DNA from 3 places in the Streptomyces sp. NPDC096013 genome. Region 1 is predicted to be linked to each of the others. Evidence: riboswitches for the same ligand, from Rfam matches in the RefSeq annotation. Region 1 holds a riboswitch; each other region holds the start of a gene.
The links. Region 1 has a riboswitch for cobalamin ahead of ACIRB1_RS28230 (ribonucleoside-diphosphate reductase subunit alpha). Riboswitches for the same ligand answer to the same signal wherever they lie in the genome.
Positions count from the first base shown of each region.

Region 2: it holds a riboswitch for cobalamin, as region 1 does, so the genes downstream of both, ACIRB1_RS11245 (cobalamin biosynthesis protein) here and ACIRB1_RS28230 (ribonucleoside-diphosphate reductase subunit alpha) in region 1, are expected to answer to the same signal.
Region 3: it holds a riboswitch for cobalamin, as region 1 does, so the genes downstream of both, metE (5-methyltetrahydropteroyltriglutamate--homocysteine S-methyltransferase) here and ACIRB1_RS28230 (ribonucleoside-diphosphate reductase subunit alpha) in region 1, are expected to answer to the same signal.

Region 1 covers NZ_JBIWGK010000009.1:84,463-94,471, reverse strand. The annotation lists gene ACIRB1_RS28235 (ribonucleotide-diphosphate reductase subunit beta) at 1-214, opposite strand, end outside; gene ACIRB1_RS28230 (ribonucleoside-diphosphate reductase subunit alpha) at 211-2,619, opposite strand; cobalamin riboswitch at 2,744-2,875, opposite strand; gene ACIRB1_RS28225 (GNAT family N-acetyltransferase) at 2,921-3,427, opposite strand; gene mctP (monocarboxylate uptake permease MctP) at 3,555-5,156, opposite strand; gene ACIRB1_RS28215 (DUF3311 domain-containing protein) at 5,153-5,416, opposite strand; gene ACIRB1_RS28210 (CstA-like transporter-associated (seleno)protein) at 5,510-5,893, opposite strand; gene ACIRB1_RS28205 (GntR family transcriptional regulator) at 5,973-6,737, opposite strand; gene ACIRB1_RS28200 (extracellular solute-binding protein) at 7,047-8,333, shown strand; gene ACIRB1_RS28195 (carbohydrate ABC transporter permease) at 8,483-9,466, shown strand; gene ACIRB1_RS28190 (carbohydrate ABC transporter permease) at 9,463-10,009, shown strand, end outside.
Region 2 covers NZ_JBIWGK010000002.1:829,426-839,434, forward strand. The annotation lists gene ACIRB1_RS11230 (putative cobaltochelatase) at 1-111, opposite strand, end outside; gene cobN (cobaltochelatase subunit CobN) at 108-3,761, opposite strand; gene ACIRB1_RS11240 (cobyric acid synthase) at 3,758-5,269, opposite strand; gene ACIRB1_RS11245 (cobalamin biosynthesis protein) at 5,266-6,207, opposite strand; cobalamin riboswitch at 6,307-6,449, opposite strand; gene ACIRB1_RS11250 (hypothetical protein) at 6,584-6,805, opposite strand; gene ACIRB1_RS11255 (anion permease) at 6,839-8,095, opposite strand; gene ACIRB1_RS11260 (lysozyme) at 8,317-9,072, opposite strand; gene ACIRB1_RS11265 (class II aldolase/adducin family protein) at 9,436-10,009, shown strand, end outside.
Region 3 covers NZ_JBIWGK010000001.1:1,159,274-1,169,282, reverse strand. The annotation lists gene ACIRB1_RS05085 (polysaccharide deacetylase family protein) at 1-354, opposite strand, end outside; gene ACIRB1_RS05080 (histidine phosphatase family protein) at 507-1,091, opposite strand; gene metE (5-methyltetrahydropteroyltriglutamate--homocysteine S-methyltransferase) at 1,197-3,515, opposite strand; cobalamin riboswitch at 3,652-3,876, opposite strand; gene meaB (methylmalonyl Co-A mutase-associated GTPase MeaB) at 3,975-4,967, opposite strand; gene scpA (methylmalonyl-CoA mutase) at 4,964-7,150, opposite strand; gene ACIRB1_RS05060 (methylmalonyl-CoA mutase family protein) at 7,150-8,955, opposite strand; gene lysA (diaminopimelate decarboxylase) at 9,209-10,009, opposite strand, start outside.

The DNA of each region.
Region 1 (10,009 bases):
CCGTCGCGAAGAACGCGACCAGCCGGCCGATCATGTGCTGCTCACCCGGCGACAGCTTCGCGAGGTCGGCGACGTCCGAGTGGAGGTCGACCTCCTCGACGGTCCAGGTGTTCTTGATCGCGTCCCGGTAGCGCTCGTAGAAGTCCGGGTAGCGCATGGGGCGGAGGGTCAGCTCGAAGCCCGGGTCGAGAAGGTTCTTGGCTTCGCTGGTCATTGGCAGGCCTCGCAGGACTCGGGGTTTTCCAGGGAGCAGGCGACCGCTTCTTCGTCGGGGGTCACCTGCTGGACGGGGATGGGGGCTTGGGCCTGGGCGGCGCGGGCGATGCGGGTCGCCGGGCGGGAGCGCAGGTAGTACGTCGTCTTCAGGCCCTGCTTCCAGGCGTACGCGTACATCGAGGAGAGCTTGCCGATCGTCGGCGTCTCCAGGAACAGGTTCAGGGACTGGGACTGGTCCAGGAACGGGGTACGGGCGGCGGCCATGTCGATCAGGCCGCGCTGGGGGATCTCCCACGCCGTGCGGTACAGGGCGCGCACGTCGGCCGGAATCCAGCTGAACGCCTGCACCGAGCCGTTGGCCTCGCGCAGCGCCTCGCGGGTGCGGGCGTCCCACACGCCGAGCTGCTTCAGCTCGTCCACCAGGTACGAGTTGACCTGGAGGAACTCGCCGGAGAGGGTCTCGCGCTTGAACAGGTTGGAGACCTGCGGCTCGATGCACTCGTAGACGCCCGCGATCGAGGCGATGGTGGCCGTCGGCGCGATCGCCAGCAGGAGCGAGTTGCGCATGCCGGTCCGGGCGATACGTTCCCGCAGGGCCGACCAGCGCTCGGGCCAGGTCAGCTCGACGCCGTAGTGGTCGGGGTGCAGGACACCGCGGGCGGTACGGGTCTTCTCCCAGGCGGGCAACGGGCCGTTGCGCTCGGCGAGTTCGGCGGACGCCTCGTACGCGGCGAGCATGATGCGCTCGGCGATCCGGGTCGACAGCGCCTGCGCCTGCGGGGAGTCGAAGGGGACGCGCAGTTTGAAGAAGACGTCCTGGAGGCCCATCGCGCCGAGGCCCACCGGGCGCCAGCGGGCGTTGGAACGGCCCGCCTGCTCGGTCGGGTAGAAGTTGATGTCGACCACGCGGTCCAGGAACGTGACGGCGGTGCGGACCGTCTCGTCCAGCCGCTCCCAGTCGATGTCGCCGTCGACGACGAACGCGCCCAGGTTGACCGAACCGAGGTTGCAGACCGCCGTCTCGCCGTCGTCCGTGACCTCCAGGATCTCCGTGCAGAGGTTCGAGGAGTGGACCGTGTGACCCGGCTCGGCCGTCTGGTTGGCGGTGCGGTTGGCCGCGTCCTTGAACGTCATCCAGCCGTTGCCGGTCTGCGCGAGGGTGCGCATCATGCGGCCGTAGAGGTCACGGGCCGGGATGGTCTTCTTCGCCAGGCCCCGCGCCTCGGCCTCGCGGTACGCGGCGTCGAACTCGTCGCCCCACAGGTCGACCAGCTCGGGCACGTCGGCGGGGGAGAACAGCGACCACTCGCCGTCCTCGTTGACCCGGCGCATGAACTCGTCCGGGATCCAGTGCGCGAGGTTCAGGTTGTGCGTACGGCGGGCGTCCTCACCGGTGTTGTCCCGCAGCTCCAGGAACTCCTCGATGTCGGAGTGCCAGGTCTCCAGGTACACCGCCGCGGCACCCTTGCGCCGGCCGCCCTGGTTCACCGCGGCGACCGAGGCGTCCAGCGTCTTCAGGAACGGGACGATGCCGTTCGAGTGGCCGTTGGTGCCACGGATCAGCGAACCCCGGCTGCGGATACGGGAGTACGACAACCCGATGCCACCGGCGTGCTTCGAGAGGCGGGCCACCTGGTGGTAGCGGTCGTAGATGGAGTCCAGCTCGTCCAGCGGGGAGTCGAGGAGGTAGCAGGACGACATCTGGGGGTGCCGCGTACCGGAGTTGAAGAGCGTGGGGGAGGACGGGAGGTAGTCCAGGCGGCTCATCAGGCGGTACAGCGCGGCGACCTCCTCCAGGGCGCGGGTGCTGTCGTCCTCGGCGAGGCCGGCCGCGACCCGGAGCATGAAGTGCTGGGGGGTCTCGATGACCTTGCGGGTGATCGGGTGCCGGAGGAGGTAGCGGCTGTACAGGGTGCGCAGGCCGAAGTAGCCGAAGCGGTCGTCGGCCCCGGTGTCGATCAGCGCGTCCAGGCGGGCCGCGTGCAGCGTCGCGAACTCGGCGGTGCGGTCCGCGATCAGGCCCTCGCGGTGGCCCACGGCGACCGACTCGGTGAAGCTCGTGACGCCCTGGGAGGCGGCCTCGGCGGCGATGCTGATCGTCAGCAGCCGGGCGGCGAGCCGGGAGTAGACGGGGTCCTCGGAGATGAGGCCGGCGGCCGCCTCCGTGGCCAGCTCGCGCAGTTCCGTCACGTCCGCCCGCGCGGACCGGCCGCGCAACGTGGCGGCGGCGACCCGGCCCGGGTCGGCGTCGGGGAGGTCGGCGGTCAGCTCGGTCAGGGTCCGCAGGATCGCGGTACCGGGACCGTCGGCTCCGGGAACGGCCGTTCCGGGAACGTCGGTTCCGGGGACGATCGTGTCGGTTGCCCGGTTCGCTGATGCCGGCTCTGCTGGCGCGATGGTCACGGTGGGGCTCTCCCTCGCTCGGCACGGGGCCTCGCCGAGGGCAGGCCGGCAGCACACGAGCGCACGGGGCGTCGCGTCCACCGGCCCACTCCACGAGGCCCGGACGTCATGCGTCCGGCCAGGTGGCCGGACGCGCGCCGTCGGCAGGTCCTCGGACTGACCATGTGCGGGTATGCGCACAAGTACACCGTTGCGGGACAGTTCCGGATTCGCACCGGATTCCCCTGCGGCGACAGCGAGCATGAGCATACATCTTGTGTTCGCCCGTCACATCACCACCAGATGTTGTGTCGCGGTGGTTTCAGAGCGTCAGCTCATAGGTGAGCAGAGTGAGATTGTCGAGGTGTGGCACGGGATTCCAGTCGCGGTCGGGGGTGCGGGTGAAGCCCAGGCGTTCGTAGATGCGGTGGGCCGCGTGCATGGAGGGCTGGGTCGACAGGACCACGGCCGTGCAGCCCTCCGTGGCTCGGGCGCGGTCGATGCAGGCGCGGACCAGGGCCTCGCCCGCGCCTCTGCCTCGGGCGGTGCGGGCGATGGCGAGGGCGCGGATCTCTGTCTCGCCGGGGCGGGCTATGTCGGCGACGGGGCCGGGGCCGGGGACGAAGGTGACGCCGCCGAGGAGGTGGTCGCCGTCCACCGCGACGAGGACCTCTGCGGTGGCTGCGCGGGTTGCCACGTCCTTCAGTACGTCCAGGTAGGGGTCGGTGTCGCCGTAGTCGAGGAGGCCGTCCTGTAGGTAGGCCTGCGCCGTGATGTTGCCGAGGTCCTCGTATTCGGTGGGGACTGCTCGGCGGATGAGGATGTCCATGGGGGTGAGTGTGTACGACAGCGGGCCGCCGAGGCGTGCTCTCGGCGGCCCGCTGCGGGTCGTGTGTCGCTGGTCGCGCCCCCGCGGGGAGCCGCACATCGATACGGTCCCGCGCCCCCAGGGTGGCTCAGTGGCCGGAGATCACCGGGAGTTCTTCCTTCACGCCCGGGTCGCCCGCGTCGGCCGTGTAGTCGCCGGGGTTGGTCTCGTCCACGCCCTCCGGCGCCTTGAACGCCTTCAGCGCGAACGTCAGGACCACCGTCACCACGACGTTCATCACGAACGCCGTCAGGCCGATGTAGCCGATCTCGCCGATGCCCGGGATCTCCTTGGACGAGCCGCCGAAGTGGTCCTGGGTCGGGGAGGCCACGCCGTAGGCCGCGAGGGTGCCGTAGACCATGCCGACCGCCCAGCCGGCGAGGAGGGCCCAGCGGTGGAACCAGCGGGTGAAGAGGCCGCCGACCAGGGCCGGGAAGGTCTGGAGGATCCAGATGCCGCCCAGGAGCTGGAAGTTGATCGCCACCGTCTTGTCCATCGTCAGGACGAAGGCCAGGGCGCCCACCTTCACCAGGAGCGAGACGATCTTGGAGACCTTGGTCTCCTGGGCCGGGGTCGCGTCCGGCTTGATGAAGTCCTTGTAGATGTTGCGGGTGAAGAGGTTCGCCGCCGCGATGGACATGATCGCCGCGGGCACCAGCGCCCCGATGCCGATCGCCGCGAACGCCACGCCCGCGAACCAGTCCGGGAACATGTTCTCGAACAGCTGCGGGATCGCCAACTGGCCGTTGGTGACCTTGACTCCGGCCGCGATCGCCATGAAACCGAGCAGCGCGAGCAGGCCCAGCATCAGTGAGTACAGCGGCAGGATCGTGGTGTTGCGGCGGATCACGTTGCGGCTCTTCGAGGAGAGGGTCGCGGTGATCGAGTGCGGGTACATGAACAGGGCCAGTGCCGAGCCCAACGCCAGTGTGGCGTACGTCCATTGGCCCGCCGGCGCGGGGACGAGCCCGCCCGCTCCCGCGGCCTTGAACTTGGCGCCCGCCGCGCTGAAGATGTCGTCGAAGCCGCCGAGCTTGATCGGGATGTAGATGATCGCCACCGCGATCACGAGGTAGATCAGGCCGTCCTTCACGAACGCGATCAGCGCGGGTGCGCGGAGCCCGGACGAGTAGGTGTACGCGGCCAGCACGGCGAACGCGATCAGCAGCGGCAGGTCCTTCACGAACCAGTTGGAGTTCGCGCTGCCGCCGACTCCCATGACGTCCAGCACGGCCTGGATGCCGACGAGTTGGAGCGCGATGTACGGCATCGTCGCGAGGATGCCGGTGATCGCCACCGCCAGCGACAGGCTCTTCGAGCCGAAGCGCCCGCGCACGAAGTCCGAGGTCGTCACGTACCCGTGCTTGTGCGACACCGACCAGAGGCGGGGGAGGAAGGTGAAGATCAGCGGGTAGACGAGGATCGTGTACGGCACCGCGAAGAAGCCGGCCGCGCCCGCCGCGTAGACCGCCGCCGGGACCGCCACGAACGTATACGCCGTGTAGAGGTCGCCGCCGAGCAGGAACCAGGTGACCCAGGTGCCGAACGACCGTCCGCCCAGGCCCCATTCGTCGAGGCTGTGCTCGTTGTCGGCCCGGCGCCAGCGCGCGGCCAGGAAGCCCAGGACCGTGACGGCCAGGAAGAAGAAGATGAAGACGCCGAGGGCGACGCCGTTCACGCCGTCGTTCACCGGTTACCTCCATGGCGGGTCCGCTGGTCGCGCTGCCACAGCTTGTAGGCCGTCATCGTCAGCACGGTCGAGATCAGCACCCAGAGCATCTGGTACCAGTAGAAGAACGGCACGCCGATGAAGGTGGGGTCGATCTTCGTGTAGGAGCCGACCCAGAGCAGCGCCACGAACGGCGCGACGAGACACACGGCGATGACGACACGGGCCGGCGTCACCACCGGCAGCCCCGTTTCGGGCGGAACTTCGGGCACATCTGACATTTCTCGGCTCCGTCCCCACGCTGATCACCTGTGTAATGCGCAGGCAATCTAGGTCACCGCGTCACCGCCGCGAAAGACCCCGTCCGCATATCGTCATGTCGATTCGGTGAAGGCCCGACATCGGTGTCGACAGCAACGGAATCCCTGGCGCGGACCGGCCTCTCGGCGGGCGCTCCGCGGGCGTTCGACGTCGTGGGGGCCGGGGACCTCAGCCTCGGGGCGGCCCCGGCGGACACGCGCGACATACCGGCCGTACACCGACTCGTCCGTCAACTCCCGGACGTAACAGCGCACTCCGCGGATCGTCCGGCCGGCCGCCCGCGTCGGCGCCGACCGCCTCGCGGGCCGCCTCCTCCTCACCCTCGCGGGTCGGGACCGGCCCGGCCGGTGCCGTGATGTTCGACCCGGCGTACGGCGTCCCGACCGGGACGGAGAGTGCGGGGCGGCGGACGGGGCGGACACGGACCCGGAGCGCATCCGCGATCTCGGCCACGACGAGCACCGCGAGAATGGCCGAAAGTACCCCGTCCGCGAACCGGGGTCGCCCCTAAGTCCCCTAGTCCTGCGGGCGCTTCAGTCGCGCCACGAACTTGTAGCGGTCGCCCCGGTACACCGACCGCACCCACTCCACCGGCTTGCCCTCCTGGTCGAGGGAGTGGCGGGAGAGCATCAGCATGGGCAGGCCGACGTCGGTGCTGAGCAGGCCCGCCTCGCGCGGGGTGGCCAGCGAGGTCTCGATGGTCTCCTCGGCCTCGGCGAGATGGACGTCGTAGACCTCGGCCAACGCCGTATAGAGGGACGTGTACTTGACGAGGGACCTGCGCAGGGCGGGGAAGCGCTTCGCGCTGAGGTGGGTCGTCTCGATGGCCATCGGCTCGGCGTTGGCCATGCGGAGGCGCTCGATGCGCAGGACCCGGCCGCCGGCGGTGATGTCGAGCAGGTCGGCGAGGGTGTCGTCGGCGGTGATGTAGCCGATGTCCAGGAGCTGCGAGGTGGGTTCGAGGCCCTGGGCGCGCATGTCCTCGGTGTACGAGGTGAGTTGGAGGGCCTGCGAGACCTTCGGCTTGGCGACGAACGTGCCCTTGCCCTGGATGCGCTCCAGGCGGCCCTCGACGACCAGTTCCTGAAGGGCCTGGCGCACGGTGGTGCGCGAGGTGTCGAACTCCGCGGCCAGGGTGCGCTCGGGCGGGACCGGTGTGCCGGGCGGCAACGTCTCCGTCATGTCCAGCAGGTGCTTCTTCAGGCGGTAGTACTTGGGCACACGCGCGGTGCGGACGGTGGCCCCACCCTCGTTCTCCGCACTGCTGACGTCGGTGCTCATGCTCCGCCTTCCCGGCTCCGGACAAGGGTCACTTGGTGATCCCCTCTGTATACCGTCGCCGTCTCTTTTGGTCTAGTCCACAGCGCCAAGTGGTCTAGCGGAAGAGAGTACTCCGGCGCCCCTGTTTTCGCTGCCTTCTTACTTAAAGGTTCCTGCATATGTAGGTCCCATAACGGCTGGTCAGGGCCGTTTCGGGGACCCTTGACAGGCCCTCTGGTCTGGTCCAAGCTCCCGGTACTGGTCTACACCATTGGTTCAGGTCCCGGCCCATGGGCGGGAGGTGTGGCAGGCATCCCTGAGGAGGGTGGCGTGAAGCGCAAGCTCATAGCCGCGATCGGTATCGCGGGCATGATGGTCTCCATCGCGGCGTGCGGGGGCAACGACGACAAGGGCTCTTCGAACAGCGGCGCCGACGCCAAGGAGCTGACCGTCTGGCTCACCGTCGACGCGCAGAACAACTGGCCCCAGCTGGTCAAGGCCGCGGACGCGGCCGTGCAGAAGGCGCACCCCGGCGTCAAGATCAAGCACGAGTACTACGGCTGGCCGGACAAGAACACCAAACTCGACGCGGTCCTCGCCACCGACAAGGCGCCCGACGTGGTCGAGATGGGCAACACCGAGATGCTCGGCTACATGGTCAAGGGCGCCTTCGCACCCGTCGACACCGCCAAGTTCACCAACTCCTCCGCCTGGCTCGACGGCCTCAAGGCCTCCGTCACCTACGACGGCAAGACCTACGGCGTCCCCTACTACGCCGGTGGCCGCGTCGCCAACTGGCGCAAGGACATCGCCGCTTCGGTCGGCGTCAAGACCCCGCCGACGACGTACACCGAGCTGACCTCCGACCTGGACAAGATCCAGAAGAAGGAGGGCGGCAAGTTCAGCGCCTGGTACCAGCCCACCCGTGACTGGTACGCGGCCATGTCCTTCGTCTACGACGCCGGCGGCGCCATCGCCACCCAGTCCGGTGGCCAGTGGAAGGCCAGCCTCTCCTCGCCCGAGTCCGTCAAGGGACTCACCGAGTGGAAGTCGGTCATCGACAAGTACATGCACGGCGACAAGACCAAGGACGAGTCCGACCGTTACATCGTCTACGGCCAGGGCAAGGCGTCCATGATCTTCGCCGCCGCGTGGGAGGGCGCGACCGCCGCCGACCCGAAGAACGACAAGACCGGCGGCAAGCTGAAGACCGATCTCCTCAACTTCGTGATGCCCGGCCCGTCGGGCAAGAACATGCCCGTGTTCCTGGGCGGTTCGGACCTGGCCATCCCGGTCAAGTCCAAGGCACAGGCGCTCGCCGCCGAGTGGATCAACGCCTTCACCGGCCCGTCCGGCCAGAAGGGCCTGATGGCCAAGGGCAACCTGCCGAACAACAAGACCGACCTCGCGACCCTGAAGAACGACCCCGCGACGGCAGTCCCGGCCACCGCGGCCGAGTCCAACTGGTTCGTCCCGATGGCGCCGGGCTGGGGACAGGTCGAGAAGGCCCAGGTCCTCCAGACGATGCTCCAGAACATCGGCACCGGCAAGCAGTCGGTGGCGGACGCCGCGAAGGCCGCGGACACCGCGATCGACAAGGTCATCAACACCAAGTGACCCATGGCAGGACCCGGCACGGGGCCCTGTCGGACACCGAGACGTCCGGTCGGACATCTCGGTGTCCTCGGGGCGGGGCCCCGTCTCGTGCACGAAAATCCGCTGTGCAGCACGGCCGTACGACCTGAGGGATCGCTGAGGAGCCCGCGATGAGTGCCGACACGACCACCCCCGCCAAGGTGCCGCCGCCGCGGCACGCGCCGCCACCGGGCGTCCCCAGCGCTTCCCGCAGACAGCGGACGTCGAGAGGGGCCGGGGTCCCCTGGCTGCTGCTCGCCCCCTGCCTGCTGATCCTCGCCCTGGTCATGGGCTATCCGCTGGTCCGCCTGGTCACCCTGTCCTTCCAGTCCTTCGGCCAGTCCCAGCTGTGGGGCTTCAAGTCCGCCGAGTGGATCGGCTTCGACAACTTCACCGGGATTCTCGGCGACTCCGAGTTCTGGGGCGTCGTCGTCCGCACGATCGTCTTCGCGGCCGGCTCGGTCATCTTCACGATGGTCATCGGCATGGCCCTCGCGCTGCTCCAGCAGAAGGTCTCCGGCTGGGTGAAGACCCTCATCAACATCGTCCTGGTGGCCAGTTGGGGCATGCCGGTCATCGTCGCGACCACCGTCTTCAAGTGGCTCTTCGACTCGGACTACGGCGTCTTCAACGCCCTGCTCAGCAAGTTGCCCGGCGTCGACATGGTCGGCCACAACTGGTTCGCCAGCGGCCCCCAGGGACTCCTCGTCATCATGCTGCTGGTGGTCTGGGGCGCGGTGCCCTTCGTGGTCATCACCCTCAGCGCCGGACTCACCCAGGTCCCCCAGGAGCTGGAGGAGGCCGCCCGCCTCGACGGCGCCGGCGCCTGGGGCGTCTTCCGCTACGTCACGCTGCCCATCCTGAAGCCGATCATCGTGATGCTCACGACCCTGTCGGTGATCTGGGACATGGGCGTCTTCCCCCAGGTGTTCGTGATGCGCGGCGGTCACCCCGAGGCCGACTTCCAACTGCTCAGCACCTATTCGTACGACCGTGCCTTCGTCGTCAACGACTACGGACAGGGTTCTGCGATAGCCCTGGTGACAGTGGTGCTGCTGCTCGGTGTCGTCGCCGTCTACATGCGTCAGATGCTTCAGATCGGAGAGGTCGAATGAGCGCGCTCACGACCGACGCGCCCCGCAAGCCGACCGGCGGGCGCAAGAAGTCGAAGCTGGGCTGGAACCTCGTCGGCCTGCTCGTCTTCGTCGTCGTCGGCTTCCCCCTCTACTGGATGCTCGACACGGCGTTCAAGCCGGCCAAGGACGCCATCGACCCGAACCCGAGCCTGCTGCCCACCGGCGTCACGCTCGACAACTTCCGCCGGGCGCTGGACATCGCCGACTTCTGGGGCCCGGTCGGCCGCAGCCTCATCGTGTCCCTCTCGGTCGTGGTGATCGGCGTCGTCGTCGGCCTGCTGGCCGCGCTCGCCATCTCCCGCTTCGCCTTCCGCGGCCGCAAGATCGTGATCGTCGGCATCCTCGCGGTCCAGATGGTCCCGCTGGTCTCGATGATCATCCCGGTCTTCCTGCTGCTGAACGACCTCGACCAGTACGACAAGCTCTCGGGCCTGATCATCACGTACCTGACCTTCATCCTCCCGTTCACGGTGTGGACCCTGCGCGGCTTCATCGTCAACATCCCGAAGGAGCTGGAGGAGG
Region 2 (10,009 bases), on a different contig from region 1:
CTCGCCGCGCACCAGCACACCGCCGACCGCCGGTGACACGGCGTTCAGCAGCAGCGCGAGCCGCAGATCGTCCTGGCCGACAACAGCCGTGAACGGAAAGGGAGTTGTCACTTGTCGTCGCCCTCCAGGTCGCCTTCGAGCTCCAGGTAGGTGGCCCGCAGTCGTTCCAGCGTGTCCGCGTCCGGCTCGGCCCACAGTCCGCGCTCGGCCGCTTCGAGCAGCCGCTCGGTGATGCCGCGCAGCGCCCACGGGTTGGACTTCTTCATGAAGTCCTGGTTCTCCGGGTCGAAGACGTACTCCGCGCTGAGCTTCTCGTACATCCAGTCGTCGACGACCCCGGCCGTCGCGTCGTACCCGAAGAGGTAGTCGACGGTCGCCGCCATCTCGAAGGCGCCCTTGTAGCCGTGGCGCCGCATCGCCGCCATCCAGCGGGGGTTGACGACCCGCGCGCGGAAGACGCGGTGGGTCTCCTCGCCCAGCGTGCGGGTCTTGACCTGGTCGGGGGTGGCCGAGTCGCCGACGTACGCCTCGGGGGAGGCGCCGGTCAGATGGCGGACCATGGCGACCATGCCGCCGTGGTACTGGAAGTAGTCGTCGGCGTCCACGAGATCGTGCTCGCGGGTGTCGACGTTCTTGGCCGCCACGGCAATGCGCCGGAACGCGGTCTCCATGTCCCCGCGGGCCTGCCGCCCGTCGAGCCCGCGCCCGTACGCGTAACCGCCCCACACCGCGTACACCTCGGCGAGGTCCGCGTCGCTGCGCCAGTTGCGGGCGTCGATCAGCGGCAGCAGCCCAGCGCCGTACGCACCCGGCTTGGAGCCGAAGATACGGGCCGTGGCGCGGCGGCGGTCGCCGTGCTCGGCGGTGTCCTCGTCGGCGTGCTTGCGGACGTAGTTGGACTCCGGCGGCTCCTCCAGCTCGGCCACCGCGCGGACCGCGTCGTCGATCAGCCCGACGACGTGCGGGAACGCGTCCCGGAAGAAGCCGGAGATCCGCACGGTGACATCGATGCGCGGGCGGCCCAGCTCCGTCACGGGCACGATCTCGAAGCCGGTGACCCGGCGCGAGGCGTCGTCCCAGACGGGACGGCAGCCCAGCAGCGCGAGGATCTCGGCGATGTCGTCGCCCTGGGTGCGCATCGCGGACGTGCCCCACACCGTGAGGCCGACCGACGTCGGGAACTCGCCGGTGTCCTGGAGGTAGCGCTGCACGAGGGAGTCGGCCAGGGACTGCCCGACCTCCCAACTCAGCCTGGACGGGATGGCCTTGGGGTCGACGGAGTAGAAGTTCCGTCCGGTCGGCAGCACGTTGACCAGGCCGCGGGTCGGGGAACCCGAGGGGCCCGCCGGGACGTAACCGCCGTTCAGGGCGAGGAGGATGTGGTCGATCTCGTCGGTGGTGCGGGCGAGCCGGGGCACGACCTCGACGCAGGCGAACTCCAACACCGCCACGGCGTCCGGGAGTTCGGCGCCGATCACCTCGCGGACGAGGGCCGGTACGGTCGTGACCTCCCACTCCTGGGACTCCATGCCCTCGGCGAACCGGCGGCACAGCCGCTCCAGCAGGTCGATCGCGTCGGCGGCGGACCGGGCGGGCCCGTCGACCAGCTCGGTCAGCTCCACCGGCACCTTCACCGGGGCGCCCGGCTCGGCCAGCAACTCCTTCTCCACCAGGCCGAAGTGCTCCGCCAGCGCGGCCCGCAGCCCCGGCAGCGCGTTGGCCTGCCCGCCCCACACCTGCGAGGCGCGCAGCACGGCCAGCACGAGGTTCACCCGCGCCTCGCCGACCGGGCCGCCGCCGAGGATGTGCAGCCCGTCGCGGATCTGCACGTCCTTGATCTCGCACAGATAGCCGTCGATGTGCATCACGAACTCGTCGAACGCCGCGTCGTCCGGCTGGTCGTCGACATGCAGGTCGTGGTGGAGCTCGGCCGCCTTCACCAGCGTCCAGATCTGCGCCCTGACGGCCGGTGCCTTCGTCGGGTCCAGATCGGACACCAGGGCGTACTCGTCGAGGAGTTGCTCCAGCTTGGCCAGGTCGCCGTAGGTGTCGGCACGCGCCATCGGCGGCACGAGGTGGTCGACGACCGTCGCGTGACCTCGCCGCTTGGCCTGTGTGCCCTCGCCGGGGTCGTTCACGATGAACGGGTAGATCAGGGGGAGTTCACCCAGCACGGCGTCCGGCGCGCAGCCGCCGCTGAGCCCGAGTCCCTTGCCCGGCAGCCATTCCATGGTGCCGTGCTTGCCCATGTGGACGACCGCGTCCGCGCCGAAGCTGTTGTCCAGCCACCGGTAGGCGGCCATGTAGTGGTGCGACGGCGGCATGTCGGGGTCGTGGTAGATCGCGATCGGGTTCTCCCCGAAGCCGCGCGGCGGCTGGATCATCACGACGACGTTCCCGAACTGAAGGGACGCGAGCACGATGTCGTCGCCGTCGACGTAGAGGCTGCCGGGCGGCTCGCCCCACGCGTCCACCATGCCCTGCCTGAGTTCCGGTTCGAGCCTGTCGAACCACGCCTGGTAGTCGGCGAGCGGCACCCGCGCGGGCGCGGCGGCCAGCTGTTCCTCGGTGAGCCATTCGACGTCGTGGCCACCGGCGTTGATGAGCCGGTGGATCAACTCGTCGCCGTTGTCCGGGTGTTGGTCGACCCCGTATCCGGCGTCCCGCAGCGCGTCCAGTACCCGCACCGCCGAGGCGGGCGTGTCCAGACCGACCGCGTTGCCGACGCGCGAGTGCTTCGTCGGGTAGGCGGTGAACACGAGCGCGAGCTTCTTCTCGGCGTTCGGCTTGTGCTTCAACCGCGCGTGCCGTACGGCGATTCCGGCGACCCGCGCGGCCCGCTCGGGGTCGGCGACGTAGACCGGGACGTCGTCCGGGCCCTGCTCCTTGAAGGAGAACGGAACGGTGATCAGGCGGCCGTCGAACTCCGGGATTGCCACCTGCATCGCCGCGTCCATGGGGGAGAGGGCGGCATCCGACGCGTCCCAGGCCGCCCTGGACGACGTGAGGCAAAGCCCTTGCAGCACCGGGATGTTGAGGTCGGCGAGGGCGCCGATGTCCCAGGCCTCCTCGTCGCCGCCGGCCGAGGCCTGCGAGGCGTGGGTGCCGCCGGAGGCGAGGACGGTCGCGATCAGGGCGTCCGCCGTGCCGAGGATCTCGTACAGGCCGGAGTCGGCGCCGCGCAGCGAACCGCAGTACACGGCAAGGGCGTTGGCGCCCTTCGCCTCGATCTGCTCGCAGAGGGTGTCCACGAAGGCGGTGTTGCCGGAGAGGTGGTGCGCGCGGTAGAAGAGCACGCCGACCGTGGGGCGGCCCTCGACGAAGGCGCGCTCGCCGTGGACGCCGAACTCGGCCGTCTTCCGCGGCTCCTCGAAGCCCTCGCCGGTGAGCAGCACCGTGTCCGAGAGGAACCGGGCGAGTTCGGTGAGGTTGTCGGGGCCGCCCTCGACGAGATAGCGCAGCGCCTCGGCGACCACACCGGCCGGTACCGACGACTCGGCCATCAACTCCGCGTCGGGGACGGACTCCCCGCCCAGCAGCACGGTCGGGATGCCGGAGGCCTTGAGCGCGGCGAGCCCGTCCTCCCAGGCCCGCTTGCCGCCGAGCAGGCGTACGACGGCGATGTCCGCACCGGAGATCAGGGCGGGGAGTTCCTCCGCCGCGTCCACCCGGGACGGGTTGCCGATCCGGTACGCGGCGCCGGAGGCGCGGGCCGCCAGCAGATCCGTGTCGGCGGTCGACAACAACAACACTGTGCTCATGCGGGCGCTCCCGGTGGAATGAAAGGCAGTCCTTGCGGCGCGCCGGACTCGATGAGTCGCCAGAGCGCGTCCGTGTCCGCGTGCTGTTCGATGAGGTCGCCGAGCCGGTCGAGCTGCTCCTCGCGCAGCGCGGCGAAGGAGGTGCCGGGCGCCGGCACGAACCGGCGGCCCGCGGCGGCGGCCACCTCGCGCAGGAACGCCCGCCGGAACCCGTCCGACTCCAGCGAGCCGTGCCAGTGGGTGCCCCAGGTCTGACCGACCCGGCACCCGTCCAGGAAGGCGTCCCCGCCCATGAGCCCGGCCACCCCGTGATGGATCTCGTACCCCTCGACCGGCTCGCCGAGGGCTTCGCCCCCGGGTCGGGCGAGGGTCTTCTCGCGCGCGAACCGCACACGCACCGGCAGGAGTCCGAGTCCGTCGACCGAGCCCCGCCGGCTCTCGACCTCGTCGTCGATGTGCTCGCCGAGGATCTGGAAGCCGCCGCAGATGCCGAGGATCGGCCGCCGCTCGGCGGCCCGGCGGACGAGGGCGTCCCCAAGTCCCCGCTCCCGCAGCCACTCCAGCGCCTTCACCGTGCCCCGGGTCCCCGGGATCACGACGAGATCGGCGTCGGCCAGCTCCTCCGGCCGGTCCACGAACCGCACCACGACACCCGGTTCGGCGGCCAGCGCGTCCACGTCGGTGAAGTTGGACATGAGGGGGATCGCGCAGACGGCGACCCGCAGCACGTCCTCGCCGACCGGCGGCGCGGTGTTCGACTCGCGCACGGTGCCGCGCAGCGAGATCCTCAGCCCGTCCTCCTCGTCGATCCCGAGCCCGTGCCGGAACGGCAGCACGCCGTACGTCCGCCGCCCCGTGAGGCCGAGCAGCATCTCCAACCCCGGCTCCAGGAGCGACACATCACCCCGGAACTTGTTGACGAGGAACCCGGCGACGAACGCCTGGTCCTCGGGGCTCAGCAGCGCGACGGTCCCGAAGAAGGAGGCGAAGACGCCCCCGCGGTCGATGTCGCCGACGACGAGCACGGGCAGCTTCGCACGGCGCGCGACGCCCATGTTCACGATGTCGGTCCGCCGCAGATTGATCTCCGCCGGCGACCCGGCCCCCTCACAGATCACCGCGTCATACGTGCCCCGCAACTCGGCGAGACAGTCCAACACCGTGCCGAGCAGCGCCTCTTGACGCCCGCCGTGATAGCCGCGCGCACTCATCTCGCCAACCGGCCTGCCCATGAGCACCACTTGGCTGCTGCGGTCGCCGCCGGGCTTGAGGAGTACGGGGTTCATCAGCGCGGTCGGCTCGATCCGGCACGCCTGCGCCTGCATGGCCTGCGCCCGCCCGATCTCGGCACCCTCGCGCGTCACGAACGAGTTCAGGGACATGTTCTGCGCCTTGAACGGCGCGACCCTCACCCCCTGCCGCACCAGCCACCGGCAGATCCCGGCGGTGACGACACTCTTGCCCGCGTCGGAGGTGGTCCCGGCGACCAGCAGTCCGCCGCCGCTCATGAGGCACGTCCCTTCAGCGACAGCCGTCCGGCGACAGTGACCCCGAGCGCGAGCAGACCGACGCGCCGGGACAGCCGTACGGCACGCGCGATGTCCGGTACGGCGACGGGGCGTCCGTCGCCGTTGAGCACGGGCCGGTGCTCGACCCGACCGCCGTAGGAGAGGGTGCCGCCCAGCCGTACGCCGAGGGCGCCCGCGAAAGAGGCCTCCACAGGACCGGCGTTGGGGCTCGGGTGCTTGGAGGCGTCGGCGCGCCAGGCGCGGGCGGCACCGCGCGGGTCGCCGCCCGCGACGGTGGCGAGGGCGGCGGTGAGACGGGCGCCCGGCCAGCCGGCCACGTCGTCGAGACGGGCCGAGGCCCAGCCGTAGCGGCGGTATCTGGGCGACTTGTGGCCGACCATCGCGTCCAGCGTGTTCACGGCGCGGAAGCCGAGCAGGCCCGGGACGCCCGCGATGCCGCCCCAGACCAGGGCGCCGACGACCGCGTCGGAGGTGTTCTCGGCGACGGACTCGACGACGGCCCGGGCGATCCCGTCCGCGTCGAGGGCCTGCGGGTCCCGTCCGCAGAGGTGGGGGAGCCGCGCCCGGGCCGCCTCGATGTCCCCGGCCTCCAGCGCCCGCCCGACGGCCCCGGCCTCGCGCGCGAGGGAGGTCCCGCCGACGACGGCCCAGGTGGCGGCGGCGGTGAGCGCGACAGAAGCCGCACGGGAAGGTCGTAGGGCCGAAGTGGCCGCGGTGGCGAGGGCGATGGCGCCCCCCGCGCACACGGCGGTGTGCAGGGCGCCCCAGCCTCGGTGGTCGCGCCACAGCAGACGTTCCACGGCAGCCGCGGCACGGCCGAACGCGGCGACCGGATGCCCGCGGCGGGGATCGCCGAGCAGGTGGTCGCCGAGGAGGCCGGCGGCGGCGCCGTACGCGAAGACGCGATCGGCACGCATCGGCTCAGCCGATCGCCGGGTCGGACTCTGTGCTGGTGGTGGACCTCGAACGGCAGCCGAGCATGGCGATATGTCCTCACTCAGGGTGTCCACGCCCTGGTTCGACGAGACCGGCGGTGAGAGTTCCTGGCTCCCGGGGGTGTCTACCCCGGTGACAGTGGCGGGACCGCGCCGGATTCACACCGGCTTCCTCTTCTGCCGCCGTACATGGCTCCGGCAGTCCACCATGCTGTTGGAAGGGCCGTCAACTTGCTGTTGACCTGCGGGGACGGAGTGTGCTGAGGCCCACACACGAGGGGTCGGAGCGGTCACGCGGATGTGGGGTGCGCGACGGCGATCCGTCCCGCACCCCACACCCGCGTCGACTGACGGCCGGTCAGGCCACGATCAGATAGATCCCGTACGCCACCGCCGCCGCGCAGGCCGCGAAGCAGGCGTACGCGCCGGTCAGGGCGAGAGGCGCGGAGTCGCCCTGGGCGGTGGCCCGTTCGCGGCGGGAGAGGGCGGTGATGCCGAGGGTGAAGACGGCCACGAGGGCCACGGTGGTCACGAGGCTGACGCCGAAGACGGAGCCGAGGGCTGCCCAGTCGATGTCCATGCTGATTCGTTCCTTCGTACCTGGGGCGCGGGCTCAGACGGCGGCGGCCGGCGGGGTCGCCGGGGTCGTCGGGTCGGACGTGGCGACGACGGGCGGCGAGAGGATCGTCGCCGTGAGGCCTTCGGAGAGGGCGACCGACGGGGGCGGGGTCACGGCGGCGATCGCGGTGGTGACCACGCCGGCCGGCTCGTCGATCTCGTTGACGTTCGAGGCGTCGACGACCTGGCGGCGGGAGAGCGCCCAGATGCCGGCGCTGGAGGCGACCAGGAAGACGGCCACCAGCGCGGTGCCCCAGTCGCCGAGGTCGGTCACGGACTCGGCGAGCGCGCCGACCAACGCGGCGGCCGGCAGCGTCAGGCCCCAGGCGACGAACATCCGGGTCGCGGTCGACCAGCGGACGACACCGCCCTTGCGGCCGAGGCCCGCGCCCATCACCGAACCGGAGACGGCGTGCGTGGTGGAGAGGGAGAAGCCGATGTGCGAGGAGGCCAGGATGACCGCGGCGGCGCTGGTCTGGGCGGCGAAGCCCTGCTGCGGCCGGAGGTCGGTCAGGCCCTTGCCCATCGTGCGGATGATGCGCCAGCCGCCGATGTACGTGCCCATCGCGATGGCGAGGCCCGCGGAGAGGATCACCCAGGTGGGCGGGTTCGAGTCGGGGGCGATGGAGCCGCCGGCGATCAGGGCCAGCGTGATGATGCCCATCGTCTTCTGCGCGTCGTTCGTGCCGTGGGCCAGTGAGACCAGTCCGGCGGAGGCGATCTGTCCGGCGCGGAAGCCCTTGTCGGCGGCCTTGCCGCCCGCGTTCTTGCTCAGGGCGTAGGAGAAGCGGGTGGCGAGCAGCGCGGCGACGCCGGCGACGACCGGGGCCGCGAGCGCGGGCAGCAGCACCTTGGTGACGAGGACGTCACCGTGGACCGCGCCGGTCCCGGCGGAGGCGATGGTCGCGCCGATCAGACCGCCCATCAGGGCGTGCGAGGAACTGGACGGCAGCCCGACGAGCCAGGTCACCAGGTTCCAGAGGATCGCGCCGACCAGGGCGGCGAAGATGACCTCGGGCCGGATTCCGCTCTCGTCGACGAGTCCCTTGGAGATCGTGTTGGCGACCTCCACGGAGAGGAAGGCGCCCACGAGGTTGAGGGTGGCCGACATGGCCACCGCGACCTTGGGCTTGAGCGCACCGGTCGAGATGGTGGTGGCCATCGCGTTGGCGGTGTCGTGAAAACCGTTCGTAAAATCGAACGCGAGTGCGGTGACGACCACAATCGCGAGGATCAGCGAGAAGTTTTCCATTTACCCAGGCAATCGTTCGAGGTCATCGGCGCGTTGACCGTAGGCAATCTGAATGAACGGAAGGTGAACTAGGGGGGTATCCGTGGTGTCCGCATGTCAGCGAATTACCTGGTGGATTGCCTGGGGGTGCGGAGGGGTGGGGAGGGGCTCGGGTGGCGTTTCGCCCGGTGGCCGTGCGGCGCTTGGCCCGATGGCAGCTCGGCGGGTTCGCCGGGGGCGGCCTAATAGCCGCGGGCGAACTTCCGCAGCTGGGTCATCGTCCCGTTGAAGAGATTCTGGTCACCCGGGAGGCCGCCGCTGTTGGCGTACTGCCAGAAGGTCCAGTACGACCATCCGGCGGGCAGCGTGCCCGCGTTCGCCGTCCTGTGGCGGGCGATCCAGAGGGCGTGTGTCGCGGCGAAGGCGCTGCTGTTGCCCGTGCAGGTCTTCCACCACTGGGTGGTCGTGTAGATCACCGGGCGGCGGCCGGTCCGCCGGTTCACCTCGGCGCTGAAGGCCTTGATCCAGTTGACCATGCCGGTCCTGCTCAGGCTGTAGCAGGGGTGCTTCTTGTCGTACGGGTTCGTCTCGATGTCCAGCGCCGGCGGCAGCGTCCAGCCGTCCGCCCTCCAGTCGCCGCCGTGCGCCACGAAGTACCCGGCCTGGCTCGTGCCGGACGACCTGTTCGGCAGGGCGAAGTGGTAGGCGCCGCGGATGATGCCGGCGTTGCGGGCGCCGTCGTACTGCTGGCTGAAGTACGGGTTGCGGTAGGTCGTCGACTCGGTCGCCTTGACGTAGACGAACGTGGCGCCCTTCGCCTTCGCGTTCGACCAGTTGACGCTCTTCTGGTGGGAGGAGACGTCGTGGCCCTTGGGGGAGCCGGCGGCGGTGGCCGGGGTGGTGGCGAGGGCGGTGGCCAGCGCCGCGGCGGTGAGGGCGGTCAGGGCGGTGGCGAGGGGGCGGGTGCGGGTGGGGTTCGGTGTGTGGTGGTGGGCCATGTTTCCTTCGGGGGTGGTGATGTGTGCGGCGGCTCCCCCAGCGGGTGTTGGGGGGTCCGTCGCTGCCGGTCGGTCTCCAGTCGGGCGACTGGGGTGGGCGATTTGTGCCCATATGTATCTTTCGGATCTATGGCTTCCGGCCTAAAGTGCCTTCGCTCGAACGTGGGTTGGGATACCGGCTGAGAGGATCAGGGGATGGGTGAGCGACGGGTGGACCAGCGGGGTGGGCGGGGTGCCCGGGAGGGGGCGGGGAGTTCGGGGGAGACCCCGGGGAGTACGAGAGAGGGCCAGGGGAGTTCGGGGGAGACCCCGGGGGGCACGGGGGAGGGCCTGGGGAGTCCGGGAGAGGCGCGGGGCAGGAGTGTGCGTGCTGAGGAGGCGGACGCCTGGGGCGCGCTCGTCGCGACGGCTCGCCGAACGGTCTCCGACGGGCTGGTCGTCGGCACTTCCGGGAACGTCTCCGTGCGCGTCGGCGACACCGTGCTGGTCACGCCGTCAGGCGTGCCCTACGACCGGCTGACGCCCGCCGACATGGTCGGCGTGGACCTCGACGGCCGACAGGTGCTGGGCACGCTGCTCCCGACGAGCGAGCTGCCCATGCACCTCGCCGTCTACCGCAGCACCGGCGCCGACGCGGTCGTCCACACCCACGCCGTCCACGCGACGGCCGTCTCGACCCTCGTCCCCGAACTCCCCTCCGTCCACTACATGTCCGGCGCCCTCGGCGGCCCGGTCCGGGTCGCCCCGTACGCGACCTACGGCACCGAGGAACTGGCCGAGAACATGCTCCACGCCCTCACCGACCGCTCCGCCTGCCTCCTCCAGAACCACGGCACGATCGCCTACGGCGCCTCCCTCGACCAGGCGTTCGACCGCACGGCCCAGTTGGAGTGGATGTGCCGCCTGTGGCTCACGGCGTCCTCGGTGCCGGGGCTGT
Region 3 (10,009 bases), on a different contig from region 1:
CATGCGCGCGACCAGCTCCGGGTACTTCTCGATGTGCCGCTTGCCGAGCAGGAAGAAGGTCGCCGGAACCCGCTTCTCCTTCAAGATGTCGAGCAACCGCGCCGAGTTCTCGCTGGGCCCGGCGTCGAAGGTGAGCGCGATGCACTTCACCTCCCGGCAGTCGACCGCCCCGAAACGCGCCTGCGCGACACCCGCCCCACCCTCGCCGCGGGCGGTGGCAGGCGCGGTCGTCTCCCCCCGGCCGCACCCACTGGCCGCCAGCACCACTGCAAGGCCCACCACAAACACGCCGACGCCACGCAACCCGCCCCGGCTTCTTTCCCTCTTCTTACACAGAGACCTCAAAGTTGACATGTCAGGACTATACACATCCAGTATATACGGAGTGTATAGCGGGTCGATCCTGAGCACTCCGGTCAAGCGCAGCGCCCTTCTAGGGGTGCGGGGAACTGCACGACCAGCCCCCACCGACCGGCGGCCAGGCGACTACAGATCCGACGCGGCGTTCAACGCCCCCCCCCCCCACCCCCCAGCTCCCGCCCGAGCCGCACATTCCACCGCCCACCCCGCCCACTGATCTCGGTCGCGGTGAGCGGCGCCACATCAAGCCGCCAGAACGCGGACCCTGGCGCACCGAGAACGGCGATCACCACGGCCCGCACGAACTCCTGCTCGACCACCGCGAGCGTCCGGCCCTCGAACCCACCCGCCGCATCCAGCCACCGCACCGCCCGCGCGCAGAGCCCCCGCACCGACTCCCCGCCATGAGGCACCGCATCCGGATCGGTCAGCCAGCCCATCACCGCGTCCGGCTCGCGACCCATCACCTCGTCCAGCGTCAGCCCCCGCCACCGCCCCATGTCCAGCCCCGCCAACTCCGGCTCCACCACGGCCGACAGGCCCAGCGCGGACGCGGTCTCCCGGCACCGCAGGGTGGGCGAGACCAGCGCCCGGTCGGCCGGGCGGAGGGAGTCCGCGACGGACGCGGCCCGCGCCGCACCACGCGGGTCGAGCGGGCACCCGTCGTCGAACCGGGTCTCCCGCAGGGACCGGTTCATCGCGGGCGAGATCAAGGTGATGCGGCTGGTCACGTCGTCGCTCCAGTTCTCCGGGCTGTGCCGGACATCGTCCCCCGCCCACACCGGGGCGGGGGACGGCCGGAAGGTGCTCCCCCCCTGGCCGTCCCCGCCCTCGGTTCAGGACCCGGCCAGCTCCGTACGGACCGTGCGGGCCGCGGCCACCAGGTTCTCCAGGGACGCACGGGTCTCCGGCCAGCCGCGCGTCTTCAGACCGCAGTCCGGGTTGACCCACAGCCGCTCCGCCGGAATGGCATCGAGTCCCCTGCGCAGCAGGGCCGCTGCCTCCTCCGCGCTCGGCACCCGCGGGGAGTGGATGTCGTAGACACCCGGTCCCGCCTCGCGCGGATAACCGTGCTCGGCCAGCTCGCGGGCGACCTGCATGTGGGAGCGGGCCGCCTCCAGGCTGATGACGTCCGCGTCGAGGTCGTCGATGGCCCGCACGATGTCGCCGAACTCGGCGTAGCACATGTGCGTGTGGACCTGCGTCTCCGGCCGGACCCCGGCGGTGGTCAGCCGGAACGCCTCCGTGGCCCAGGCGAGATACGCCTCCCGGTCCGCCGCGCGCAGCGGCAGGGTCTCGCGCAGCGCGGGCTCGTCCACCTGGATGACCGAAGTCCCGGCCGCCTCCAGGTCGTTGACCTCGTCGCGCAGGGCGAGGGCGACCTGCCGCGCGGTGTCGCCGAGCGGCTGGTCGTCGCGGACGAAGGACCAGGCGAGCATGGTGACCGGTCCGGTGAGCATCCCCTTGACCGGACGGCCGGTGAGCGACTGGGCGTACGTCGTCCAGCGCACCGTCATCGGCTCCGGGCGGGAGATGTCGCCGGCCAGGATCGGCGGACGGACGTACCGGGTGCCGTACGACTGGACCCAGCCGTGCCGCGTGGCGAGGTAGCCCGTCAGCCGCTCGGCGAAGTACTGGACCATGTCGTCGCGTTCGGGCTCGCCGTGCACGAGGACGTCCAGGCCGGTCTTCTCCTGGAATGCGATGACCTCCTGGATCTCCGCCCTGATCCGCTCCTCGTATCCGGCCGTGTCGATCCGCCGGGCCCTCAAGTCGGCCCGCGCGGTGCGCAGTTCGGCCGTCTGCGGGAACGACCCGATCGTGGTCGTCGGCAGCGGCGGAAGCCCGAGACGCGCGCGCTGGGCCGTCGTCCGCTCGCCGTACGGCTGGGAGCGGCGGGCGTCCGCGTCGGTGACCGCGGCGGCCCGTGCCCGTACGGCGGGGTCGCTGGGGAGGGCCGAACCGGCGCGGGAGGCCAAGTCGGCTCGGTTGGCGGCGAGTTCGGCGGCGATCGTGTCGGTGCCCTGCGCCAGGCCCTTGGCGAGGGTGACGATCTCCGCCGTCTTCTGCCGTGCGAACGCCAGCCAGCGCAGGATCTGCGGCTCGATGTCCCGCTCGGCGGCGGCGTCCAGCGGCACATGCAGCAGCGAGCAGGACGCGGCCACGTCGACCCGCTCGGCGAGACCGAGCAACGTGCCCAGCGTGGCGAGGGACTTGGTCAGGTCGTCGACCCAGACGTTACGGCCGTCGACGACCCCCGCGACCAGCCGCTTGCCGGGGAGACCGCCCGCCGCGGCCAGGTCGTCCAGGTTGGCGGCGGCGGCCCCGGTGAAGTCGAGGGCGAGCCCCTCCACCGGCGTCTTGGCGAGGACGTGCAGGGCCTCGCCGAGCCGGTCGAAGTAGGAGGCGACCAGGATCCGCGGCCGGTCGGTGAGGCCCCCGAGCTCGCGGTAGGCGCGCAGGGTGGCGTTCAGTTCGGCGCGGGTGCGGTCCTGGACGAGAGCGGGCTCGTCCAGCTGCACCCACTCCGCGCCCGCCGCGCGCAGGTCGGCGAGGACCTCGGCGTACACCGGCAGCAGGCGGTCCAGGAGGGTCAGCGGTTCGAAGTCGGCCGCGACACCCGGGGCGGGCTTCGCGAGCAGGAGGTAGGTGATCGGGCCGACCAGGACCGGGCGGGCGGTGAGGCCCAGGGCGAGAGCCTCCTTCAACTCCGAGACCTGCTTGGTGGAGTCGGCGGTGAACACGGTGTCCGGGCCCAACTCGGGCACCAGATAGTGGTAGTTGGTGTCGAACCACTTCGTCATCTCCAGCGGCGCCACGTCCTGCGTGCCGCGCGCCATCGCGAAGTACCCGTCCAGCGCGTCGAGTTCGACGGCGGCGCGGTGGCGGGCGGGGATCGCGCCGACCATGACGCTGGTGTCCAGGACATGGTCGTAGTACGAGAAGTCGCCGGTCGGTACCTCGTGGATGCCGGCGTCCGTCAGGTGCCGCCAGTTCGTGCGGCGCAGTTCGGCGCCGGTGGTCCGGAGGGCGTCGGCGTCGACGCGGCCCTTCCAGTAGCCCTCGACGGCCTTCTTCAGTTCCCGGCCCTGGCCCTGACGGGGGTAGCCGTACACGGTCGACCGTGCTGCCGCGGCTGCGGACTTCGCTGTCACGGAAATCTCCTTCGCGAGATATCTCCCTGGATCCCGGTGGCGGCACGGGAGCGCGAAGGTTCGTAGACCGGGGGTGGTGACCGCCCGTGTGTACGCCGACCCGCCCACGAGGTCACCGGGACTCCGCGCGCGCATGCTTCGCGTGCGGGCAGGTGGCAGGTCTTCGGACTTGCGGGCACGTCCCCCTTTTCGATCGGAGGACACCTACTGGCCGTCGCTTCCCAGGTCCTGTGTGGGCCCAGTGCGTATGACGGCGGTCGTTCCCGCTCACCGCTGCGGGGCAGTCCCGGATTTTCACCGGGTTCCCTCTTGCGACGCGTCCGTCTGGCTGACGGGGCGAACCAGCTGCGCCGTCAGCCTAAAGGGTTTGGGGTGGGTGCGTCGATTTTTGTCCGCGGGCCCGGTGGGGGCCGGTCGCGCCCGCGCGGCGGAGCCGCACATCGAGACAGCCCCGCGCCCCTAGGTAGGCTGGGGTCCCCGGGATTCGAAGGCTCGGAGGATTGCCTCCGCCGCCAGGGTTGGTGTCAACTCGCCCTGACGGACCTGGCGTTCAAGGTCCGGAGTCAGTGCGCGTACGGTGGGATCTGAGCGCAAGCTGCCCAGCAGTTCTTCCCGGACCATCGTCCACGTCCAGTCCACCTGCTGCTCGCTGCGCTTCGCGGCCAGCCGGCCGGTGGACTCCAGCAGTGAGCGGTGCTGTTCGAGGCGTTCCCAGACCGTGTCCAGGCCCGTGCCCTCGCGCGCGCTACAGCTCAACACCGGCGGGGTCCAGGCCGCGTCCGCGGGGTGCATCAGCCTCAGCGCGCCTGCCAGCTCGCGGGCCGCGCTCCTGGCATCCCGCTCATGCGGGCCGTCCGCCTTGTTGACGGCGATGACGTCCGCCAGCTCCAGGACACCCTTCTTGATGCCCTGTAGCTGGTCGCCGGTGCGGGCCAACGTCAACAACAGGAACGAGTCGACCATGTTGGCCACCGCCGTCTCCGACTGGCCCACGCCCACCGTCTCGACGAGGACCACGTCGTAGCCCGCCGCCTCCATGACCACGATGGACTCACGGGTCGCCTTCGCCACGCCGCCCAGGGTGCCGGCGGTGGGGGAGGGGCGGACGAAGGCGGCCGGGTCCACGGCCAGGCGTTCCATGCGGGTCTTGTCGCCGAGGATCGAACCGCCGGTGCGGCTGGACGAGGGGTCCACGGCCAGGACCGCCACCCGGAAGCCCAGCGAGGTGAGCAGGGTGCCGAACGCGTCGATGAAGGTCGACTTGCCCACGCCGGGTACGCCGCTGATGCCGATGCGTCGCGCCCGGCCGCTGTGCGGGAGGAGTTCGGTCAGCAACTCCTGCGCCATGAGCCGGTGTTGGGGCTTCGTCGATTCGACGAGGGTGATGGCGCGGGCCACGAGGGCCCGCTTGCCGTCGAGGACGCCCTTCACATAGGTGTCGAGCTCGATCACAGGGTGTGCCCGAGGTCGGTGGCCAGTCGCCGCACCAGGTCGTGGGCCGCGTCCGGGATCACCGTCCCGGGCGGGAACACGGCCGCCGCGCCCATCTCCAGGAGGGTGGGGACGTCCTGCGGCGGGATCACGCCGCCGACCACGATCATGATGTCCTCCCGGCCCTCCTCGGCGAGCGATTCCCTCAACGCCGGTACGAGCGTCAGGTGTCCGGCGGCGAGGGACGAGACCCCGACGATGTGCACGTCCGCCTCCACGGCCTGGCGGGCCACCTCGCCGGGGGTCTGGAACAGCGGGCCGACGTCGACGTCGAAGCCGAGGTCGGCGAAGGCGGTGGCGATCACCTTCTGGCCGCGGTCGTGGCCGTCCTGGCCCATCTTGGCGACCAGGATGCGGGGGCGGCGGCCCTCGGCCTCCTCGAAGGCGTCCACCAGGGCGCGGGTGCGCTCGACGGACGGGGACTCGCCGGCTTCGGTGCGGTACACACCGGAGATCGTACGGATCTGGCTCGCGTGCCGCCCGTATACCTTCTCCAGCGCGTCGGAGATCTCGCCGACCGTCGCCTTCGCGCGGGCCGCGTCGACCGCCAGCTCCAGGAGGTTGCCGGTGCCCTCGGCCGCGCGGGTGAGGGCGTGCAGGGCGGCCTGGGTGGCCTGTTCGTCGCGCTCGGCGCGCAACCGCCGCAGTTTCTCGATCTGCTGGGTGCGGACCGAGGAGTTGTCGACCTTGAGGACGTCGATCTGCTCGTCGGTCTCCACCCGGTACTTGTTGACGCCGATGACCGGCTGGCGGCCGGAGTCGATGCGGGCCTGGGTGCGGGCCGCGGCCTCCTCGATGCGCAGCTTGGGGATGCCCGCGTCGATGGCCTTGGCCATGCCGCCCGCCGCCTCGACCTCCTCGATGTGCTGCCAGGCGCGGCGCGCGAGGTCGTAGGTCAGCTTCTCGACGTACGCGCTGCCGCCCCACGGGTCGATCACGCGGGTCGTGCCGGACTCCTGCTGGATGAGGAGCTGGGTGTTGCGGGCGATGCGCGCCGAGAAGTCGGTGGGCAGCGCGAGGGCCTCGTCCAGGGCGTTGGTGTGGAGCGACTGGGTGTGGCCCTGGGTCGCCGCCATCGCCTCCACGCAGGTGCGCGTGACGTTGTTGAAAACGTCCTGCGCGGTCAGCGACCAGCCCGAGGTCTGTGAATGGGTGCGCAGGGAGAGGGACTTGGCGTTCTGCGGGTCGAACTGCCTGACCAGCTTGGCCCAAAGCAGCCGCGCCGCGCGCAACTTCGCGATCTCCATGAAGAAGTTCATGCCGATCGCCCAGAAGAAGGAGAGCCGGGGCGCGAACGCGTCCACGTCCATCCCCGCCTCCCGGCCCGCCCGGATGTACTCCACGCCGTCCGCGAGGGTGTACGCCAGCTCCAAGTCGGCCGTCGCGCCCGCCTCTTGGATGTGGTAGCCGGAGATGGAGATCGAGTTGTAGCGGGGCATCCGCTGCGAGGTGTACGCGAAGATGTCGGAGATGATCCGCATCGACGGCTTCGGCGGATAGATGTAGGTGTTGCGGACCATGAACTCCTTGAGGATGTCGTTCTGGATGGTCCCGGCCAACTTCTCGGGCGGTACGCCCTGTTCCTCCGCCGCCACGATGTAGAGCGCCAGCACCGGCAGCACGGCGCCGTTCATCGTCATCGACACGGTCATCCTGTCCAGCGGGATGCCGTCGAAGAGCTGCCGCATGTCGTAGATCGAGTCGATCGCCACGCCCGCCATGCCGACGTCACCGGTCACCCGCGGGTGGTCGCTGTCGTACCCCCGGTGCGTGGGCAGGTCGAAGGCGACCGACAGGCCCTTCTGACCGGCCGCCAGGTTGCGCCGGTAGAAGGCGTTGGACTCCTCGGCCGTGGAGAAGCCCGCGTACTGACGGATCGTCCAGGGCTGGTTGACGTACATCGTCGGGTACGGGCCGCGCAGATACGGCGCGATGCCCGGGTAGGTGGCGAGGAAGTCCAGGCCCTCCACGTCCTGCCCCGTGTACAGGGGTTTGACCGCGATGCCCTCCGGGGTCTCCCAGAGGAGGTCGTCGCCGCTCGCCGCTCCCTTCACGGCGTCACGCCACTCGTCGGTCCCCGCTCCGCCGGCCGGGGTCCCCAGCTCGATCCCGGAGAAGTCGGGGATGCGCCCCATCGCTGTCATCAGGACACTCCCATGCGGTCGAGGGTGGCGGAGAGCACGGCTACGGCGTCGCAGCCCGCGAAGACGTAGGCGTCGACTCCCGGGTACTGCCCGGGACGGCCCGCGAGGAACACCTGCGTGGCACCGGCCGACCTCAACTCCCCGGCGACGACGGCCGCTTGCTCCTCGTACAGCGCGTCGCTGGAGCACAGGCAGGCCTCGGTGGCGCCGCTGTCCGCGAACGTGCCCGCGGTGACGGGCTCGATGCCGCCCGCCTGGAACAGGTTCGACGCGAAGGAGAGCCGGGCGGTGTGCGCGGCGGCCGGGCCGAGCGCCGCCAGGAAGATCCGCGGCCGGGAGCCGGTCGCCGCGAGGTGGGCGTCGGAGCGGGCGCGCAGCTCCTCGTAGGCCTCGTCGCGGCGCACGCGCGGCAGCCCGCCGGAGGGCTCCGCGGGGGCGGGTGCCCGTGCCGGGAGTCGCTCGGTCAGGTTCGGGAACTCGCTCACGCCGGTGATGGGTTCGCGCCGCTCGGCGAGCTTCGCGCTGCGGGTCGCCCAGGTCGCGGCGAGGTCCTCGCGGAGGGCGCCGGAGCGCAACACCGCCGCCTGGCCGCCCTGTTGCTCGACGTGCTGGAAGAACTCCCAGCCCGCGTGGGCGAGTTCGTCCGTGAGGCGCTCCACGTACCAGGAGCCGCCCGCCGGGTCGATCACCCGGGACAGATGCGACTCCTCGACCAGGATCGTCGAGGTGTTGCGGGCGATCCGGCGCGCGAACGAGTCCGGCAGGCCGAGCGCGTGGTCGAAGGGCAGCACGGTGACGGACTCGGCGCCGCCCACCCCGGCGGCCAGCGTCGCGACCGTCGTGCGCAGCATGTTCACCCACGGGTCGCGCCGGGACATCATCACCGGCGAGGTCACCGCGTGCTGCACCTGCCCGCCCGGCGCCCCGCACACCTCGGCCACGCGTGCCCACAGCCGGCGCGCCGCGCGCAGCTTGGCGATGGTGAGGAACTGGTCGGCCGTGGCCGCGTACCGGAACTCCAGCTGTCCCGCGGCCTGTTCGACGCTCAGGCCCGCCTCGGTCAGCTCGCGCAGATAGGCGACACCGGTCGCCAGCGAGGCGCCCAGCTCCTGCGCCGCCGAACCGCCGGCCTCGTGGTACGGCAGCGCGTCCACGGTCAGCGCGCGCAGCCCCGGGTATCCCTCGGCGCAGCGCCGGGCGAGCGCGGCGACCGGCGCGAAGGGGAAGCCCTCGTCGCCGGTGCGGGCCGCGTGGCCCAGCGGGTCGGCGCCGAGGGTGCCGCGGGCGGCTTCGGGCGCGACGCCCCGCTCCTCGTACAGCCGGAGCAACTCGGCCGCCGCGGGCTCGACTTCGCTGCCCGCGTCGAGGGCGATGGGCGCGAGGTCGAGATAGACGCCGTCGAGGGTGGTGCCGAGCGACGCGACCGGGATGCCGCGTTCGCCCGCGACCAGCCACAGCGAGGTGACGCCGTTCTCCAGGTCGCCGAGGACCGCGGTGTTGTCGGCGGTCGTGTGCCGCTGCCGTACGTCCCAGCCGCCGAGGGTGGTGCCCTCGGCGCGGGCCCCTCGCACGAAGGGGGCGAAACCGGGCAGGCCGGGGTCGGGCGCGGAGTCGTCCGCGGTGTACAGGGGGCGGACGCGCAGCCCGTCCTCCAGCGAGGTGGACAGGGCGTCTTCCGCTGCCGCGCCCGAGACGTCCCTGCCCGACTTGCGCAGGACGCCTGCCACCAGGCTTTGCCACTGCTCATGGGTCGCGTCAGGGAACTCGGCGGCCAGCGAGAGCCCGTCGTCAGGAAGGACCGTCATGCTCGGATGCTAGGGCAAATGCGCAGGTGAGCAGCAGAGGACGCGGCTGTGACCTTTGCCTCTCCGGGCGGTCTAGACCAGTCCGGGGACGAGAGGCGGAGCGCCGTGCTGGTCCCTGAGGCCGAGCCCCGCCGCCGCTGCCGGGTTCCCCGGAACCGGTACGGACCGCCGCTCACGGCGCCGCCGCGGGCCCGTACGGACGTCGTCGTGCGCGTGGTGCCGTACCGGTACGCCCGGTGGGCGGGAGCCGGGGCTACAGCCCGATGTCCCTGCGGCTCATGTCGTCCAGCGACTCGCGGCGCACCAGCACCCGCGCGATCCCGTCGGCCACCGCGACGACCGGCGGACGGCCGACGAGGTTGTAACCGGACGCCATCGACAGGTGGTACGCCCCGGCCGCCGGTACGGCGAGCAGATCCCCCGGGTGCACATCGCCCGGGAGCGCCACCTCGTCCGCGAGGACGTCGCCCGCCTCGCAGTGCCGGCCCACGACCGTGACCAGGCGGGGCGGCGCGGTCGCGGGACGGCCGATCAGCCGGGGCGCGTAGCGGACGCCGTAGAGCGCGGGCCTCGGGTTGTCGCTCATGCCGCCGTCGACCGCGACGAACGTGCGGTCGCCGGTGCGCTTGACGGCCAGGACGCGGTAGACGGCGACCCCGGCGGGCCCGACGATCGCCCGGCCCGGCTCCAGCGTGAGCCGGGGCACCGGCAGCCCGGTGCGGGCGCAGCCGTCCTCCAGCTCGGCGCGTATCCGGCCCGCGAGGACGGGGATGCTCAGCTGCTCCTCGCCGGGGCGGTAGGCGATGGCGTGGCCGCCGCCGATGTCCAACTGCGGGAGCGTGACGCCGTGTTGGTCGCGGATGCGGGCCAACAGGCCCATCAGGCGCCGGACCGCGGCGACATACGGCTTCGTGGTGGCGATCTGCGAACCGATGTGGCAGTGCAGGCCCACGAGTTCGAGGTGCGGCTGGTCGAGTATCCGCGTCACCGCGTGCTGCGCCGACCCGTCGGTGATCGACAGACCGAACTTCTGGTCGTCGGTCCCCGTGCGCAC